Regions from separate parts of the Neobacillus sp. PVCKKU3 genome, predicted to be linked through region 1. Evidence: riboswitches for the same ligand, from Rfam matches in the RefSeq annotation. Region 1 holds a riboswitch; each other region holds the start of a gene.

Region 1 (4,216 bases):
TCTCGTCCATACCCTTTTGATTTAAAAATTACTTTTTCATCCAGCTTGGTTTTCCAAAACCTTTAAACTGATCATCGATGACTTTTTCGAAATCTGCTGATTCAACAACAGCTTTCAGATCTTTTGATAACTGTGAATCTTTGTTGCTTGTTTTAACTGCCACAATATTGCGGTAATTGTCTGCCATGTTTTCAAGCGTTAAGGCATCAAGAAGATTCATTTTTGCTGCAAGAGCAAAGTTTCCTGGTACTGCAGCTAAATCTGCACTTTCAACTGAACGTGGAAGCTGGCCTGCTTCGATAGGCTGGAACTTTAGGTTTTTCTTGTTTTCAGCGATGTCTTTTTCAGATACTTTTAGTGGATCTGCATCTGCTTTGATAGTGATAAGCCCTGCATCACGAAGTGTGTTTAATGCACGTGCTGCATTTGTCGGGTCGTTTGGAAGTGTAACAGTTGCCCCTTCTTTTACATCTTTAATCGATTTTATTGTGTTTGAATAAATCCCCATTGGTGCAGTTGGCACAGAAATAAGTGCTGTTAAATCCATGTTGTTTTCTTTCGCGAAATTTTGAAGGTAAATCGTGTGCTGGAACAGGTTGGCATCGATATCGCCATTGTTTAATGCTTTGTTTGGCTGGATATAGTCACTGAATTCAACAATTTCAACTTTGTAGCCTTTTTTCTCTAGGCCTGGTTTAATCGCTTTTGTTACCATGTCGCTATATGGGCCTGCAGTCGCGCCTATTTTAATTTCTTTTGATTCTGTTGCTTTTTCCTTGCCGCTTGCTGTTTTGTCCTCGGAGTTTCCGCATGCTGCTAATGCAAAGACTACACAAAGTAATAAAATGCTTGTTAACCATTTTTTCATAATAATTTCTCCCCTTTATTTATCTTCTTTTATCTACAACTTTGGCGATATAGTCACCAAGAAGCTGAATGACCTGAACTAAAATAATTAAGATTAAAACTGTTGAAATCATGATGGTATTGTCGTATCGATAATAACCGAAGCGAATCGCCAAGTCTCCAATACCGCCGCCGCCGACTGTACCGGCCATGGCCGAGAAACCAACTAAACTAATGAGTGTTAACGTGACACCTGAGATGATACCGGATCTGGCTTCAAGTAATAGGACATCTTTTATAATCATCCACGGGGTTGCCCCGGCAGCAATAGCTGCTTCGATTACGCCTTTGTCAATTTCTCTCAGTGCATTTTCAACAATCCTTGCAAAAAACGGAATTGCCGCAACCGATAGCGAAACACTGGCGGCAGTTGGGCCTATGGTAGTCCCGACGAGTAAGTTTGTCAGTGGGAGCAATGCCACCAATAATATAATGAAAGGAATCGACCGGACCATATTGACAATAAAACCCAGGACATTCTGGACGGCTCGATTTTCCATAAACAATCCTTTATCGGTTATGTAAAGCAATATCCCAACCGGCAATCCGATTATCGTCGATACGACCAACGAAATCGCAATCATATAGATGGTTTGAAAAAATGCTTTATTGATATCCGGAATAAGCTCCATCAGATGTGCAAAATCAAAGCCCATTGTGTAACACCTCCACCTGTGCTGCCCGGTTTTCAATATAATTTAGGGCTTTTTCTATTTCCTCTTTTTGTCCTTTTAGCTCCATTATGAAAATACCAAGCGGTTGCTCTTGAATATATTCTATTGAACCATGCAGAAAATTACCTTTTACGTTAAATTGTTGAAGAGTATCAGAAATGACCCCCTCTCCAGCGACTTTTCCTTTGAAGGTCACTTTCACAATTGGACCCTGGCAGCTTTTTAGAATAACTTCCGGGATTTCAAGAGTTACAACACTTTCTATAAATTCTTTTGTAAGTGCTGTATGCGGGTTGGCAAAAATGTCATATACCGAACCTTCTTCCACAACTCGTCCATCCTGCATAATTGCCATCCGGCTGCAGATTTCTTTAACAACATCCATCTCGTGAGTGATCAATACAATGGTGATGTTGAGTTCTTTATTGATTTTTTTCAATAGATTTAGTATCGACTTTGTTGTCGTAGGGTCAAGTGCTGATGTTGCTTCGTCACATAAAAGCACCTTCGGATTATTTGCGAGAGCCCTTGCAATACCGACTCGTTGTTTCTGACCACCGCTGAGCTGTGATGGGTAGACATCACGCTTATCGGATAGGGCGACCATTTCCAGAAGTTCCTCCACGCGTTTCCTTACTTGATCCTTAGGATAGTTGGCGGCTTTTAAGGAAAAAGCAATATTTTCATAGACTGTTTTTTGGCTGATTAGGTAAAAGTGTTGAAAAATCATGCCTATTTTTAAACGTGAAGATCGTAATTGCTCGCCTCTTAGGGATGTCAAGTCAGTGCCATCGACCGTTATACTGCCAGAGGTTGGCCTCTCTAACAGATTGATACAGCGAAGCAGTGAGCTTTTTCCGGCACCAGAGTACCCGACGATTCCAAAGATTTCACCTTCCTGAACGGTTAGTGAAACATTATCAACACCTTTTACTTCACCCTTTTTTGTCTTATAAATTTTGCTAAGGTTCTTTATATCAATCATACTGATTACCTCATTTTTCCGATATCTAAACTAGACTTTATACCCAAACAAAAAGCCCCATTCATTCTGAAAGGGGCGTCGAAATTAAATAGAATTTCGGCTTATCTTTCAGAATGAAAGTACAGTCATTCTGCAGGAATTGGCACCTTCCCAATCGGGGGTTGCCGGACGTCATCGGGCCATGTCCCTCGGTCGCTCTGGATAAGAAAATTAAATTAACAAATAATTAAGTTATATTAAGATAGTACAAATCTATTTTTGTTTTGTCAATCATCTAAATTATAGCGCAATTTACCCGATAGCGTTTTCAATATTGTCATATCAACTTATTATTAAATAAAAAATTTTTTTGTTCGATTAGAAAAGAGCTTTTCGCATGAAAAGCTCTTTGTGCATAACATTAGGCTAAAGCACCAGCAACATCATAGTTATGAATATCAATTTCCAATTGTTTTCCGAGTGCTAGTTTAGCGAGTTCTGCCCCTAAATATGGTCCGCTGGTTAATCCTGATGATCCTAGACCATTCGCTAATAAGATTCCTTCATAATTCGGAATAGCTCCAATAATAGGAAGAAAACCGGGAGTAAAAGGACGAAACCCTACCCTAGTTTCCAATATCATTCCACTGGCAAGTCCAGGAGCGACTGCCAAAGCTTTATTTAAGATTTCTTGGACACCTCCAGCCGTTACCCGATTATCAAATCCAGCATCATTTTCGTGTGTTGCTCCAATGACAACACGTCCACCTTCAAAGGATAGAATGTATTGATCGGATGGCGGCATGACCACCGGCCACGAATTTGTATCGATGTCTTGCATTTGTAAATGAATTATTTGCGCCTTCTGTGGCCTTACCAAAAATTCAACTCCTAATGGAGACAAAAATTCCTTTGCCCAAGCCCCTGCTGTAACAATAACTTGATCAGCAGAAAATGTTTTTTCATCCACTTTTACCCCTTGGACTTTATTGCCACTACTGATTAATGAGGCATCCCCTTTAACAACTTGGGCTCCATGCTTTACTGCAGCGTTAACTAGTGCATTACGTAAAGCCCGGCCATTTACACGTGCCCCGCCACTAACATAAACTGCCCCAAATTCATCGGACAACGGCGGAAAAAGTCGATTCGTTTCAGTTGGTGATAAAATTGTTATTTCGCCGATTTCGGGAGCATCCTCCCAACGGGTCCGTGCCCGTTCTGCCATCTTTTCCAACTTTGCTGGATCAGTGTGAATACTTAATGCCCCAACTCGTTTATAACCCGTATCTTTTTCCCCATCTGCTTCTAACTGAACTATTAATTCTGGATAATACCGGGCTCCACCTTTAACCAACTGGTACCAGGCTTTATTACGACGTTGGGACAACCATGGGCAAACAATCCCCGCAGCCGCGTCAGTGGCTTGACCGGGGACATGCCGGTCCACTATGATAACCTCGGCCCCCCATTTTGCAAGGTGATAAGCAGTGGATGCTCCGAGTATTCCTGCCCCAATTACAATTACCTTTTGCATAACTCACCTCAAAACAAAAACTCAGTCTTATAGACTGAGCAAAGTAGATAATATATATATTACAACAAATACAATACTGCTTTAAAGTTTCCTTGTGCGCTGCCTTCTCTCCATTACTTGCTCACACACCATATT
Region 2 (4,216 bases), on a different contig from region 1:
TAGGATAGTAGATGTAACTACCTTTAAAATAAGGATGGATTCCCCTATACTGGCATATTGCCAGGCTTTTTTATAAAGCCTAAATATAAATGAAAAAGTATGATGACTTAATAAAATGGCGATTGAAGTAAATAAATTCAAGACGGTGAACACATTTGTAGTTGCATCAACCAGAAATCGGCTGAAAAAGATAACACTAATGACGATACAAGAATCAACCAAAAAAAATATAGACAATCTCTGTCGGTAGGTCATAATCCCCCCCCTTTTTAGGTGCAATAAATAACATGTTAATGCTGATTATTAAATTAAAGCTTTTGATTAGAAGAGTTCTTGAATCCCGCCTAAGCAAAAGCTTTAATGGTAAAACAGGGCATCCAACCCCCCCTCACATCACACTATCGACGACAAGCGTCTAAGGTTCTTCTCAACCCACAGCATGACCGAGTGCCTCCATTGATAGTGGTAAGGAGACATCACCCATTATTAATAGAAATTGCGATTGTTCGTTAGACAACAAAACACGTGCTATATAAAGAACGTAATTATTAAAAAAATACCAATAATATAAATTGGTCAATTTTACCTAAATCTTTTTTCCTAACTTTTATTAATATGAATCCCTCTTTCATTATTAACATTATAACAAACGAATAGTTCTTGGTAAAGAACAACTAAGGTTAAATTTTTCGACTCACTTTTTTATTGAAATATCCATAAAATATTTACTGCAATTCTTTATATTGCACAGCCTTTAACCTCTTCTTTATGAAAATCAAGTAAAAATATTGTATAGCTCTCTTTCGATTTGTTCTTTAAAGAGAACTAAAAGTAAGTTATAATATTCTTAACTGTGGAAAAATAATTATTTTACATATTCACCAAATTCGACCTTCCAATATCAAAGTTTTTAGAAACCTATTTATTTAGATTAATTTTTCCTCTAAATCTTATATTCAAGTCTTTTGGCGATCTTCATCGTTTCAGTCAAAATTAATTATTCTTAGTTTCTTTCAGGCCGGTTCCTGGAACAAACAATCAATTGAAATTAGGGAATAAGGGAGATTACTATGATTGGTGAACGAATAAAAAAATTACGAAAGCAAAAAAATTTTTCGATAACTGAGCTTGCTGAACTCGCGAACGTCTCAAAATCATATCTAAGTTACATCGAGCGGAACCTTAATAAAAACCCATCCATTTATTTTTTACAAAAAGTGGCAAGACCTTTAGATGTCACTTTAGAATATTTGCTGACTGGACTTGATAATGATGATTTATCCCCCAGCGAAAATGAACTGGACGAAGAATGGAAGAAAATTATTGAAAAGGCAATTGAAGACGGAATAAATAAAGATGATTTCCGAGAATACATTAACTATATTAAATTCAAAATCTGGGAAAAAAATCAATAAAACGCTTACTTCAACAACTTAAACAAGAAATAAAGAAAATACATTGACACCATTCATATAGTGTAGTAAATTTTATAAATAGTCAAAATATTAATATGTTCTTATCAAGAGAGGTTGAGGGAAGGGCCCGGTGACACCTCAGCAACCTTCAATGTCTTTAACATTGAAACGGTGCTAAGTCCTGCAAATTGTTACTAATTTGCGAGATAAGAAGAGTGACAGATGTATTGTACATGCAAAGGTCTTCTTCTTATAGAAGGCCTTTTTTTAATATCAAAAAGGAGTGTAGACAACAATGTATAAAATCGATACGAAACTTGCTCAAATTGGGAACCGCAGTGAAACTACAACAGGAACCGTTAATCCCCCAGTATATTTTTCAACTGCATTCCGGCACGAGGGGATTGGACAATCAACAGGCTTTGATTATATTCGAACCGGAAATCCGACACGCCAGTTGCTTGAGAAAACCATCGCCGATTTAGAAGGTGGAGATCAGGGCTTTGCCTGCAGCTCTGGAATGGGGGCCATTTTAACAATTCTTTCCTTATTTCAGTCTGGTGACGAATGGCTTGTCAGCGAGGATTTATATGGCGGAACCTACCGTTTGCTCGAAAAAGGCTTTCAAAAGTGGGGCTTGAAAAGCCAATATGTAAATACCTGTTGTCCTGAAGAGGTTGAAAACAACATTACACCAAATACAAAAGCAATCTTCTTGGAGACACCAACTAATCCGCTTATGCAGGAAGCCGATATTGCCGCCATTGCAAAAATTGCCAAATCGCATGACATTTTGTTAATTGTGGACAACACCTTCTATACCCCTCTTCTGCAGCAGCCGATTGCACTTGGTGCAGATATCGTGATTCATAGTGCAACGAAATACCTTGGAGGCCACAATGATGTTCTAGCTGGACTGATTGTCGCGAAGGGTAAGGAACTTTGTGAAGCATTGGCCTTCCATCATAACGGTGCGGGTGCCGTTTTAAGCCCCTTCGATTCCTGGTTGTTAATGCGCGGGATGAAAACATTGTCGCTCCGTATGGAACGGCATGAGAAAAACGCTAAGGCTGTTGTTGAGTTTCTTTCCAATAGCGATGCGGTGACAGATGTCCTTTATCCAGGAAGAGGCGGAATGGTTTCTTTCCGTATTAAAGATGAAACGTGGGTAAATCCGTTCCTACAAAACATAAAACTGATTTCGTTTGCTGAAAGCCTTGGCGGAACCGAAAGCTTTATCACGTATCCAGCGACCCAGACCCACGCTGATATCCCGGAAGAAATCCGAATTGCACAAGGTGTCTGTAACCGTCTATTGCGTTTTTCTGTAGGAATTGAAGATGCAGAGGATATTATTTTTGACCTAGAGCAGGCTTTTGCTAAGTTAGTTGAAGGAGTTAATGTGTGATGGAACACGAAGAATTTAGTTTTGAAACTAGACTTCTTCATAATCGGCATAAAATGGATGCACAAACAGGAGCAGTCAGTGTCCCGATCCAGCATGCATCTACCTTTCATCAGTTTGAAATTGACAGTTTTGGAAAATACGATTACGCCCGCAGCTTAAATCCAACCCGGGAAGCTCTGGAGGATATTATTGCAGAACTCGAAGGCGGAACCCAAGGGTTTGCCTTCTCTTCTGGGAGCCTGCTGCGACTTTCAGTCGGACTTGAAAAGCCTGAAGACTTGATTAAGGACTTTTCACAAGCTTTGGAAAAGCTGCAGGTGAATAAGCTCTCTCAAGGAGAATAACGATGAGTTTTTTAGAAAAATTACAAAATCAAATTTTGATTGCCGACGGGGCCATGGGAACAATGCTTTATTCCTATGGCAAAGATTCCTGTTTTGAAGAATTGAATCTTTCCCGCTCTGAGCAAATTCAGAATATCCATAAAGCCTATATAGATGCCGGTGCCGATATTATTCAAACGAACACCTATGCGGCCAACTATTTAAAGCTTGGACGATACGGGCTGGAGGATTCAGTCAAGGACATCAACAGTGCCGCTGTACTAAATGCCAAAAAAGCTGCCGAGAACCGTGCCTATGTGCTTGGGACCTTGGGGGGCAACCGCGGCATCAAGCCCAAATCCATTTCAATAGAAGAAATTAAACGGAGCTTTCGCGAGCAGCTGTATTGCCTTTTATTAGAGGGAGTTGACGGCCTTTTACTCGAAACCTTTTACGACCTGGAAGAGCTTGAAACCGTCCTGACCATCGCCAGAAAGGAAACCAATCTGCCAATTGTTGCGCAAGTTTCCCTTGCAGAACCGGGAATTTTGCAGGACCGTACTCCTGTCAATGATGCTCTGCAGAGACTTGAAGGGCTAGGCGCTGACGTTGTCGGCCTAAACTGCCGGCTTGGCCCGCATCATATGCTGGTTGCGCTCGAACAAATCGAGCTGCCTAAGCGAGCCTTTCTTTCAGCCTATCCAAACGCCAGTCTCCCTGCTTATACGGATGGAAAGTTTCATTATGATGGTGATGCCGATTACTTCCGCAGGTCTGCGGCTGAATTCCGCAAGCAAGGTGTCCGACTTTTAGGAGGATGCTGCGGCACAACACCTGAACACATCAGGGCATTTGCCACCGAATTAAAAAACAGCACTCCGATAACAGATAAAATAGTAGAATTAAAACCAAAGAAAATCATAGTTGAAGATCGTCCTGCCAAGCGGGACTACACCCCTCTTCAAGATATTGTGCAGGAACGGCCATCAGTTATCGTGGAATTAGATCCTCCAAGAAAGCTTGATACAACGAAGTTTTTTGAAGGGGCAAAGGTTTTAAAGGAAGCAGGA
Region 3 (4,216 bases), on a different contig from region 1:
GGTTTTATTTTTATATTGGGAGGGAATAAGAACTATGTCAGAAAAACAAAAGAAGTTAAGGTTTGAAACATTAAGTGTTCACGGTGGCCTCTCACCAGACCCAGTAACAGGAGCACGGGCGCTACCTATCTATCAAAATAACGCCTACCAATTCAAAAGCACAGAGCATGCTGCCAACCTATTCGCCTTAGCAGAACCTGGGTACATATACACAAGGATTCACAATCCGACCACAACTGTTTTTGAAGAAAGAGTATCGCTTCTAGAAGGCGGCGTTGGCGCACTGGCAGTGGCAAGCGGAATGTCTGCCATCACATTGGCCATCTTAAACATTGCCGAAGCGGGTGATGAGATTGTTGCTGCATCCAATCTATATGGTGGAACGTATAATCTATTTGCAGTGACCCTGCCTAAATACGGGATTAATGTGAAGTTTGTCGACCCTGAGAATCCGGAAAACTTCCGTGCCGCCATTACGGAAAAAACAAAAGCTGTTTTTGCTGAAACGATCGGCAATCCAAGCTTAAGAATCCTTGATATTGAAAAGGTAGCCAATATTGCTCATGAAGCAGGGGTTCCTCTTATCGTGGACAATACCTTTGCAACACCATACTTGTGCCGTCCGATTGAGCATGGCGCTGATATCGTCGTTCACTCCGCAACCAAGTGGATATTAGGTAATGGAACAACTACAGGGGGCATCATTGTCGACGGAGGCAAGTTCGATTGGAATTCACCGAAATTCCCAGGCTTAACAACGCCAGACTCCAGCTATCATGACCTTGTTTATGCAGAGGCTCTTGGACCGGTTGCTTATATTATTAAGGCACGCGTACAGCTTCTCCGCGACATGGGGCCTGCTTTAAGCCCGCAAAGCTCATTCCAGTTTGTTCTTGGGTTAGAAACGCTTCATGTACGGATGAAAGAGCATGTCGCCAACACCCAAAAGGTAGTGGAATACTTGCATAATCATCCTGCGGTTGAATGGGTTTCATATCCGGGGTATCCATCACATCCTGATTACGAATTGGCGCAAAAATATTTACCTAAGGGCGCTGGTTCAATGGTTGTATTTGGCATTAAAGGCGGAAGAGAAGCCGGTGCGAAATTAATCGATGCGATCACCCTATGGGCGCACGTGGCCAATGTCGGCGATGCCAAGAGCTTAATTATCCATCCGGCAAGCACCACACACCAGCAGCTGGATGCGGAAGGATTAAAGTCAGCGGGTGTTTCTGAAGACTTGATCCGTCTTTCCATTGGAATCGAAAATGTTGAGGACCTAGTGGAAGATTTAGAGGATGCAATCGAAGCTGCAACAGGCTTAACATCTTTAAAAACAAATGCCTAAATTTTCCTTAAATAGTTTTTTGAAAATGTAGAATTTTGTCGTTGACACTACTATCTAACCGTGATACTATTACTTTCATAATAATAGTATTAATGCATGGATAATTAAATATAGGATAGCTTTTGCTCTTATCAAGAGAGGTGGAGGGATGTGCCCTATGAAGCCCGGCAACCGTCAATTTTATTGAAATGGTGCCAATTCACACAAAGCCTGCGGCTTTGAAAGATGGGAGAAAGGATTCATTTGATAATGATGCCTTTCTGCCTTTGCGGAGAGGCTTTTTATTTTACTAAAATAGAATTCTTTCATGAAAATTATCAAATCCTATAATAAGGACAAGAAGTAGGTGATTCAATGATTTCCATTAAAAATGTACGAAAGATTTTTTCTACCAAGCAGGGACAGCTAAAAGCTGTTGATGAAGTAAACCTGGATATAAAAGAAGGAGAAATCTTTGGTGTGATCGGATATAGCGGGGCTGGTAAAAGTACCTTAATCCGCATGTTAAATGGCCTTGAGCTGCCTACGGGTGGAACTGTCAACGTGGCTGGCCGGGAGATTTCAAAAATAAAGGGTGCAGAGCTTAGAAAAGCCCGTCAGGAAATCAGCATGATTTTCCAGCACTTCAATCTACTTTGGTCAAGAACAGTCAGTGAAAATATCGCGTTTCCATTAGAAATTGCCGGTGTGAGCGCTCCGGAAAGGAAAAAACGAGTTGAAGAGTTGATCAAGTTAGTTGGCCTTGAGGGCAGAGGTGACGCCTACCCTTCACAGTTAAGCGGTGGGCAGAAGCAGCGGGTCGGGATTGCCCGGGCCCTTGCCAATAACCCAAAGGTGCTTTTATGTGACGAGGCAACATCAGCACTCGACCCGCAAACAACAGACTCTATTCTCGACCTTTTAGTGAATATCAATAAACAATTCGGCTTAACGATTGTGCTGATTACTCACGAAATGCACGTCATCCGGAAAATCTGTCATCGAGTAGCGGTCATGGAAAGTGGGCGGATTGTCGAGCTTGGTCCGGTGCTTGATGTATTTAAAAACCCTCAGCAGCCGATTACGAAACGGTTTGTCCAGCAGGTAACCGAACCGGAAAAAACAAAGGAAACAGCAGAGCATTTGCTTGAGCGCTATCCGCATGGAAAGGTCATTCAACTATCGTTTCTTGGGGAAGCAACAGAGCAGCCATTAATCACACGTGTGATTCGTGATTATGATGTCGTAGTAAATATTCTCCAAGGTAATATTTCACATACGCAAAACGGGTCTTATGGAACATTATTTATTCATTTGGATGGCCAAGCTAATGAAATTCAGAAAGCCATCGATTATATTCACTCGCAGCAAGTGGGCGTGGAGGTGATCAGTAATGGCTGACTTTATGGAATTAGTTAAGTGGGATGAGCTGTTACTGGCAACACGTGAAACGATCTATATGACCGCTATCTCGGTCCTTGCGACATTTATTTTGGGCTTGTTACTAGGCTTGCTGCTATTTCTAACGAGTAAAGGAAACATATGGCAAAGCCGCGGGGTAAACATAATTATTGCTGGCTTTGTAAATATTTTTAGATCCATTCCCTTTATTATTTTAATTGTTTTATTAATCCCTTTTACTAAAGTTCTCGTTGGAACAATGCTCGGTGCCAATGCTGCACTGCCGGCACTGATTATTGGAGCAGCTCCGTTTTATGCTCGAATGGTGGAAATCGCCCTTAGGGAGATTGATAAAGGTGTGATTGAAGCATCCCAATCAATGGGTGCAACACATGGACATATTATTTTTAAGGTATTAATACCAGAATCCTTGCCAGCATTAATTTCCGGGATTACCGTTACGGCGATTTCACTTGTTGGCTTTACTGCAATGGCTGGGGTCATTGGAGCCGGTGGACTTGGTCATTTTGCCTATCTAGAAGGCTTTCAACGCAACAGGCCAATGGTTACATTAGTGGCAACGATTGCTATTTTAATCTTAGTTTTTATTATCCAATTTATTGGAGATTATTTTACAAAGAGAACAGATAAACGTTAACAGGAGGAGAAAAAAATGAAAAAAGTTCTGGGTTTGATCTTCATTGCGTTTACCGTATTTGCCTTAGCGGCCTGCGGCGGTGCAAAAAATGAATCGGCAGATAAAGATGGGAACAAAAAATTAGTTGTTGGTGCAACTGCTGTACCACACGCAGAAGTACTTGAAGCGGCAAAGCCAATATTGAAGAAAAAAGGTATTGATTTGGAAATTCAAGTTTTCCAAGACTATATTCTGCCAAACGTAGCATTAAAGGATAAAGAAATAGATGCAAACTATTTCCAAACACCTGGATATTTAGATCTGCAGATGAAAGAAAATAAAGATTTTGATTTTGTCAGTGTGGGTGGGGTTCATAAAGAACCAATCGGCATTTACTCAAAAAAGTATAAAAGTCTAAAAGATCTTCCAAATGGTGCAACCATTATTATGAGTGATTCTTTAAGCGACCACGGCCGTATCCTGCCGATTTTTGAAAAGGCTGGATTAATCAAGCTTAAAGAAGGCGTTGGTGCAAACGCAAGAATAGATGATATCGTTGAAAATCCAAAGAACCTGAAGTTCCCTAAATTAATTGAAGCAAAATTATTAGCATCTTCCTTTGAAAACGGTGAAGGTGATGCGGTTGCCATTAATACTAACTATGCATTAGAAGGCGGCATTGATATTGGAAAATATGGTATTGCCTTTGAAGGCAGTGACGTGGTTCCAGCCAACCTTGTTGTAGTTCGTTCAGAAGACAAAGACCGTAAAGAAATCAAAACACTTGTAGAGGTTCTTCAATCGAAAGAAATTCAAGATTTTATTAAGGATAAATACAAAGGTGCTGT
Region 4 (4,216 bases), on a different contig from region 1:
ATCCGCCCATGTTTTAATCGGCTGAAGCACTTCATCAGGGACCCCAGCAATATGGAGCGGGATATTTAGGCCAAAGAATGTATCCTTAACAGTTTCTACGTGATTTAGTTCTCCTTCAAGAGCTGCCTGCACCATTGCTCTTGTATATGAGAGTTTCATACGATTGCCGACGCCGTATTCTCCGCCAGTCCAGCCTGTATTAACCAAAAACACATTAACGTTATGCTCAAGTATTTTTTCTCCTAGCATTTCGGCATAGCGTGTAGCCGGCAGCGGCAGGAATGGTGCACCAAAACAGGTTGAGAAGGTTGCCTGCGGTGAAGTAATGCCACGCTCTGTTCCAGCAAGCTTTGATGTAAATCCGCTTAAGAAATGGTACATGGCTTGTTCCCTTGTTAATTTAGCGATTGGCGGAAGAACACCAAATGCATCTGCAGTTAAAAACACAATGGTATTCGGGTGCCCGGCAATGCTAGGCTGGACAATATTATCAATGGCCTCCATTGGATATGCGGCCCGAGTGTTTTCTGTTAATGTTCCATCATCGTAATCCGGAATTCTCGATTCCTGGTTAATCACAACATTTTCAAGAACGGTCCCGAAACGGATGGCATCAAAGATTTGCGGTTCTTTTTCACGGGATAGATTAATACATTTTGCATAGCAGCCGCCTTCAATATTAAAGACGCCATTTGATGACCAGCCGTGCTCATCATCGCCGATTAGACGGCGATTAGGGTCTGCGGAAAGAGTTGTTTTTCCAGTTCCGGATAAACCGAAGAATAATGCTACATCCCCTTCAATGCCGACATTCGCTGAACAGTGCATAGAGAAAATATTGTTTTCAGGCAGTAAATAGTTCATGACAGAGAAAATTGATTTTTTCATTTCCCCCGCATATTCAGTTCCTCCAATTAGAACTACGCGGCGTTCAAATGATATAATAATGAAGGTTTCAGAATTCGTACCGTCGACTGCCGGGTTTGCTTTGAAATTAGGGGCAGAAATTACTGTAAATTCAGCTTCATGAGTCAGAAGTTCATCTTCCGAAGGCCGAATGAACAACTGGTGGGCAAAAAGATTATGCCAAGCAAATTCATTTATGACTTGAATCGGCAGTTGTGATTTCTTATCAGCACCAGCAAAGCCTTTAAATACATATACTTCTTCTTGCTGTTTTAAGTATTCTAATACCTTATTATAAAGATGATCGAAAGTCTCTTGTGAGATTGGCTGATTTAAAGAACCCCAGGCAATTTTATCTTTGGTTGACTCCTCCAAAACAGTGAATTTGTCTTCTGGAGACCGCCCAGTATATTTTCCTGTTGAAACACGAACCGCTCCGGTGGAAGTGAGTGTCCCTTCTTTTCTGCTGAGGATTTTTTCAACTAGCTGCGGCACAGATAATTGGACTTGGACATTACTTTCATTAAGTAATTCCTTTAATTCATTTGGGATATGAACAGAATTCATTTAATGAACCTTCCTTTTTATGGTTTTTTTAATTTGATATATTAATATTGAATAGTATAACACAATTAAAATAATAGTCTATACTAATTAGCGAAATTATGCTGTATTTTATACCTTATTCTAAAGGTGATTAAAAAGTCATGAAAAAAACAGTTTAAGCATATTTTGTATCATACTCCATTGTATATTTTGGTTAATGTTGCTAAAAAATACATTGACATACTTTAAGAATCTGGGGTATGATTTAACCTTGAACGGATACTCTCTTATCCCGAGCTGGTGGAGGGACAGGCCCTATGAAACCCAGCAACCTGCAACTAGGAAAATGTCTATTTTTAGTCGTTTTTCGGGCAAAGGTGCTCAACCTGATGCAAGGCTAGTCCTTGAACGATAAGAGTGAAAGGCACGCAAAATGTTTGCATTCAACCTTTCCTCATGGAAAGGTTTTTTTGTCTATTTGGCAAACACACGTGCTGTTTGAATCGCTTTACTAATCTTCTAAAGAATCTCGGTTGGGTTTTTTCGGTAGTATTTCATAAAAACCTGATGTTTATTTCATACTATTAGGGATGAGTTCCGTATCAAAATGGAGGTTATTTGGAAAGGGTGTTAACCTTTGAAAAGTGAGCCTCATTATTTCATTATTATAGGAGGAATTCAGATGTCACTAAAACGCCATTTGTTCACTTCTGAATCAGTAACTGAAGGTCATCCTGATAAGATTTGTGACCAGATTTCTGATTCTATTTTAGACGCCATTCTAGCAAAGGATGCAAATGCCCGCGTAGCTGCTGAAACATCAGTAACGACCGGCTTAGTTCTAGTTGCCGGCGAAATCACTACCTCTACATATGTAGATATCCCAAAAATTGTTCGTGAGACGATCAAAGAAATTGGCTATGTTCGTGCGAAATATGGCTTTGATTCGGAAACATGTGCGGTGTTAACCTCTATTGATGAACAGTCTCCTGACATTGCTATGGGTGTCAATCAAGCACTTGAAGCTCGTGAAGGTCAAATGTCAGATAAAGAAATTGAAGCAATTGGTGCAGGTGACCAAGGTTTAATGTTCGGCTTCGCCTGTAACGAAACGAAAGAGCTGATGCCTCTTCCGATATCTTTAGCCCATAAGCTTGCCCGCCGGTTGACGGAGGTTCGTAAAGAGGATATCCTTCCATACCTTCGTCCGGACGGAAAAACACAAGTAACGGTCGAATACGATGAGAACAACAAACCGGTTCGGATTGATACAATTGTTATTTCCACCCAGCACCATCCGGAAATTGGACTAGAGCAAATCCAGCGCAATGTTAAGGAACATGTTATTAATCCGGTTGTACCAAAAGAATTAATCGATGAAAATACAAAATATTTTATAAACCCAACCGGCCGCTTCGTAATCGGCGGACCGCAGGGGGATGCAGGACTGACTGGCCGTAAAATTATCGTGGATACTTACGGAGGCTATGCCCGTCACGGCGGCGGCGCTTTTTCCGGTAAGGACCCGACAAAGGTTGACCGTTCTGCCGCTTATGCTGCACGTTATGTTGCTAAAAATATTGTCGCAGCAGGTTTAGCTGAAAAATGTGAAGTCCAGCTTGCCTATGCGATTGGTGTAGCAAGACCGGTATCGATTTCCATCGATACTTTTGGCACAGGCAAAGTCAGCGAACAGGTATTGGTTGACTTAGTAAGTAAAAACTTCGACCTGCGCCCTGCAGGAATCATTAAAATGCTGGATTTACGCCGCCCCATTTATAAGCAAACAGCAGCTTACGGACATTTTGGCCGTACGGATGTTGATCTTCCTTGGGAACGCACTGATAAGGCAGATGCATTACGTGAGCAGGCAGAAGGAAAATAATATGGAGTGGGAGTTGCATTAAGGTGTAACTCCCATTTTTCATTAAACGTCTATTTTCTTGTTCAGTGTTTTAAAAATTGGAATAAAATGTTTAAGTAGGACTATTGAAGTGAAAAATGATGATACATGATTTTCCTTTTGTTCACAGTGCCATTTTTGAAAAAAAAGTGGTAGTATTAGAGAGTATGTTTTTACAAAAGGATATTTTGAAATAGAGTAGGTGAGGTACATAATGTGCGGTTTTATCGGTTGTGTACATGACAAAACGCAAAATTATCGTGACGAAGAAAAGCAGCTTTTTAAAAATATGAACGATATTATAACCCATCGTGGACCAGATGATGATGGTTATTATGATGATGATCATATTCAATTTGGTTTCCGCCGGTTAAGTATCATTGATATTGAATCCGGGCACCAGCCGCTAACGTATGAAAACGAAAGATACTGGATTATTTTTAACGGTGAAATTTATAACTATGTCGAGCTTCGTGAAGAGTTGCTCAAAGAAGGACTAACTTTTTCCACAAGCTCTGATACAGAGGTTATCATTGCTCTCTACAGCCATCTAAAGGAAAAAGCAGTTGAACGCTTGCGCGGGATGTTTGCTTTTGTTATCTGGGATAAGCAGGAACAAACACTTTATGGGGCTCGAGATCCGTTTGGAATTAAACCATTCTTTTATATGGAGGATGGTGACAGAACCTTCTTTGCTTCTGAGAAAAAGAGCATTTTGCTGGCTCTTAAAAATGATGTGCTGGATTATGATTCCTTGCAGCATTATCTAACCTATCAGTTTGTTCCAGAACCTGATACCCTATCTGAAGGAATTAAAAAGCTTGAACCAGGCCATTATTTTACAAAAAAAATCGGCTCGAA

Evidence for each region. Region 1 has a riboswitch for S-adenosylmethionine ahead of ACNQGS_RS15340 (methionine ABC transporter ATP-binding protein). Riboswitches for the same ligand answer to the same signal wherever they lie in the genome.
Region 2: linked by a shared signal. The riboswitch ahead of ACNQGS_RS20415 (methionine biosynthesis PLP-dependent protein) and the one ahead of ACNQGS_RS15340 (methionine ABC transporter ATP-binding protein) in region 1 are both predicted to bind S-adenosylmethionine.
Region 3: linked by a shared signal. The riboswitch ahead of ACNQGS_RS23235 (methionine ABC transporter ATP-binding protein) and the one ahead of ACNQGS_RS15340 (methionine ABC transporter ATP-binding protein) in region 1 are both predicted to bind S-adenosylmethionine.
Region 4: linked by a shared signal. The riboswitch ahead of metK (methionine adenosyltransferase) and the one ahead of ACNQGS_RS15340 (methionine ABC transporter ATP-binding protein) in region 1 are both predicted to bind S-adenosylmethionine.

What each region holds. Positions count from the first base shown of each region.
Region 1 covers NZ_JBLVQN010000021.1:22,095-26,310, reverse strand. Annotated here, with positions in the region: gene ACNQGS_RS15350 (MetQ/NlpA family ABC transporter substrate-binding protein) at 29-868, opposite strand; gene ACNQGS_RS15345 (methionine ABC transporter permease) at 888-1,562, opposite strand; gene ACNQGS_RS15340 (methionine ABC transporter ATP-binding protein) at 1,552-2,565, opposite strand; SAM riboswitch class I at 2,664-2,773, opposite strand; gene ACNQGS_RS15335 (NAD(P)/FAD-dependent oxidoreductase) at 2,966-4,081, opposite strand; gene ACNQGS_RS15330 (vWA domain-containing protein) at 4,163-4,216, opposite strand, start outside.
Region 2 covers NZ_JBLVQN010000033.1:51,172-55,387, forward strand. Annotated here, with positions in the region: gene ACNQGS_RS20405 (polysaccharide biosynthesis protein) at 1-255, opposite strand, end outside; gene ACNQGS_RS20410 (helix-turn-helix domain-containing protein) at 1,071-1,415, shown strand; SAM riboswitch class I at 1,514-1,628, shown strand; gene ACNQGS_RS20415 (methionine biosynthesis PLP-dependent protein) at 1,711-2,823, shown strand; partial or broken gene ACNQGS_RS20420 (PLP-dependent transferase) at 2,823-3,059, shown strand; gene ACNQGS_RS20425 (bifunctional homocysteine S-methyltransferase/methylenetetrahydrofolate reductase) at 3,170-4,216, shown strand, end outside.
Region 3 covers NZ_JBLVQN010000043.1:1,868-6,083, forward strand. Annotated here, with positions in the region: gene ACNQGS_RS23230 (O-acetylhomoserine aminocarboxypropyltransferase/cysteine synthase family protein) at 35-1,351, shown strand; SAM riboswitch class I at 1,477-1,583, shown strand; gene ACNQGS_RS23235 (methionine ABC transporter ATP-binding protein) at 1,706-2,731, shown strand; gene ACNQGS_RS23240 (methionine ABC transporter permease) at 2,724-3,389, shown strand; gene ACNQGS_RS23245 (MetQ/NlpA family ABC transporter substrate-binding protein) at 3,405-4,216, shown strand, end outside.
Region 4 covers NZ_JBLVQN010000005.1:26,448-30,663, forward strand. Annotated here, with positions in the region: gene pckA (phosphoenolpyruvate carboxykinase (ATP)) at 1-1,473, opposite strand, end outside; SAM riboswitch class I at 1,737-1,870, shown strand; gene metK (methionine adenosyltransferase) at 2,135-3,337, shown strand; gene asnB (asparagine synthase (glutamine-hydrolyzing)) at 3,570-4,216, shown strand, end outside.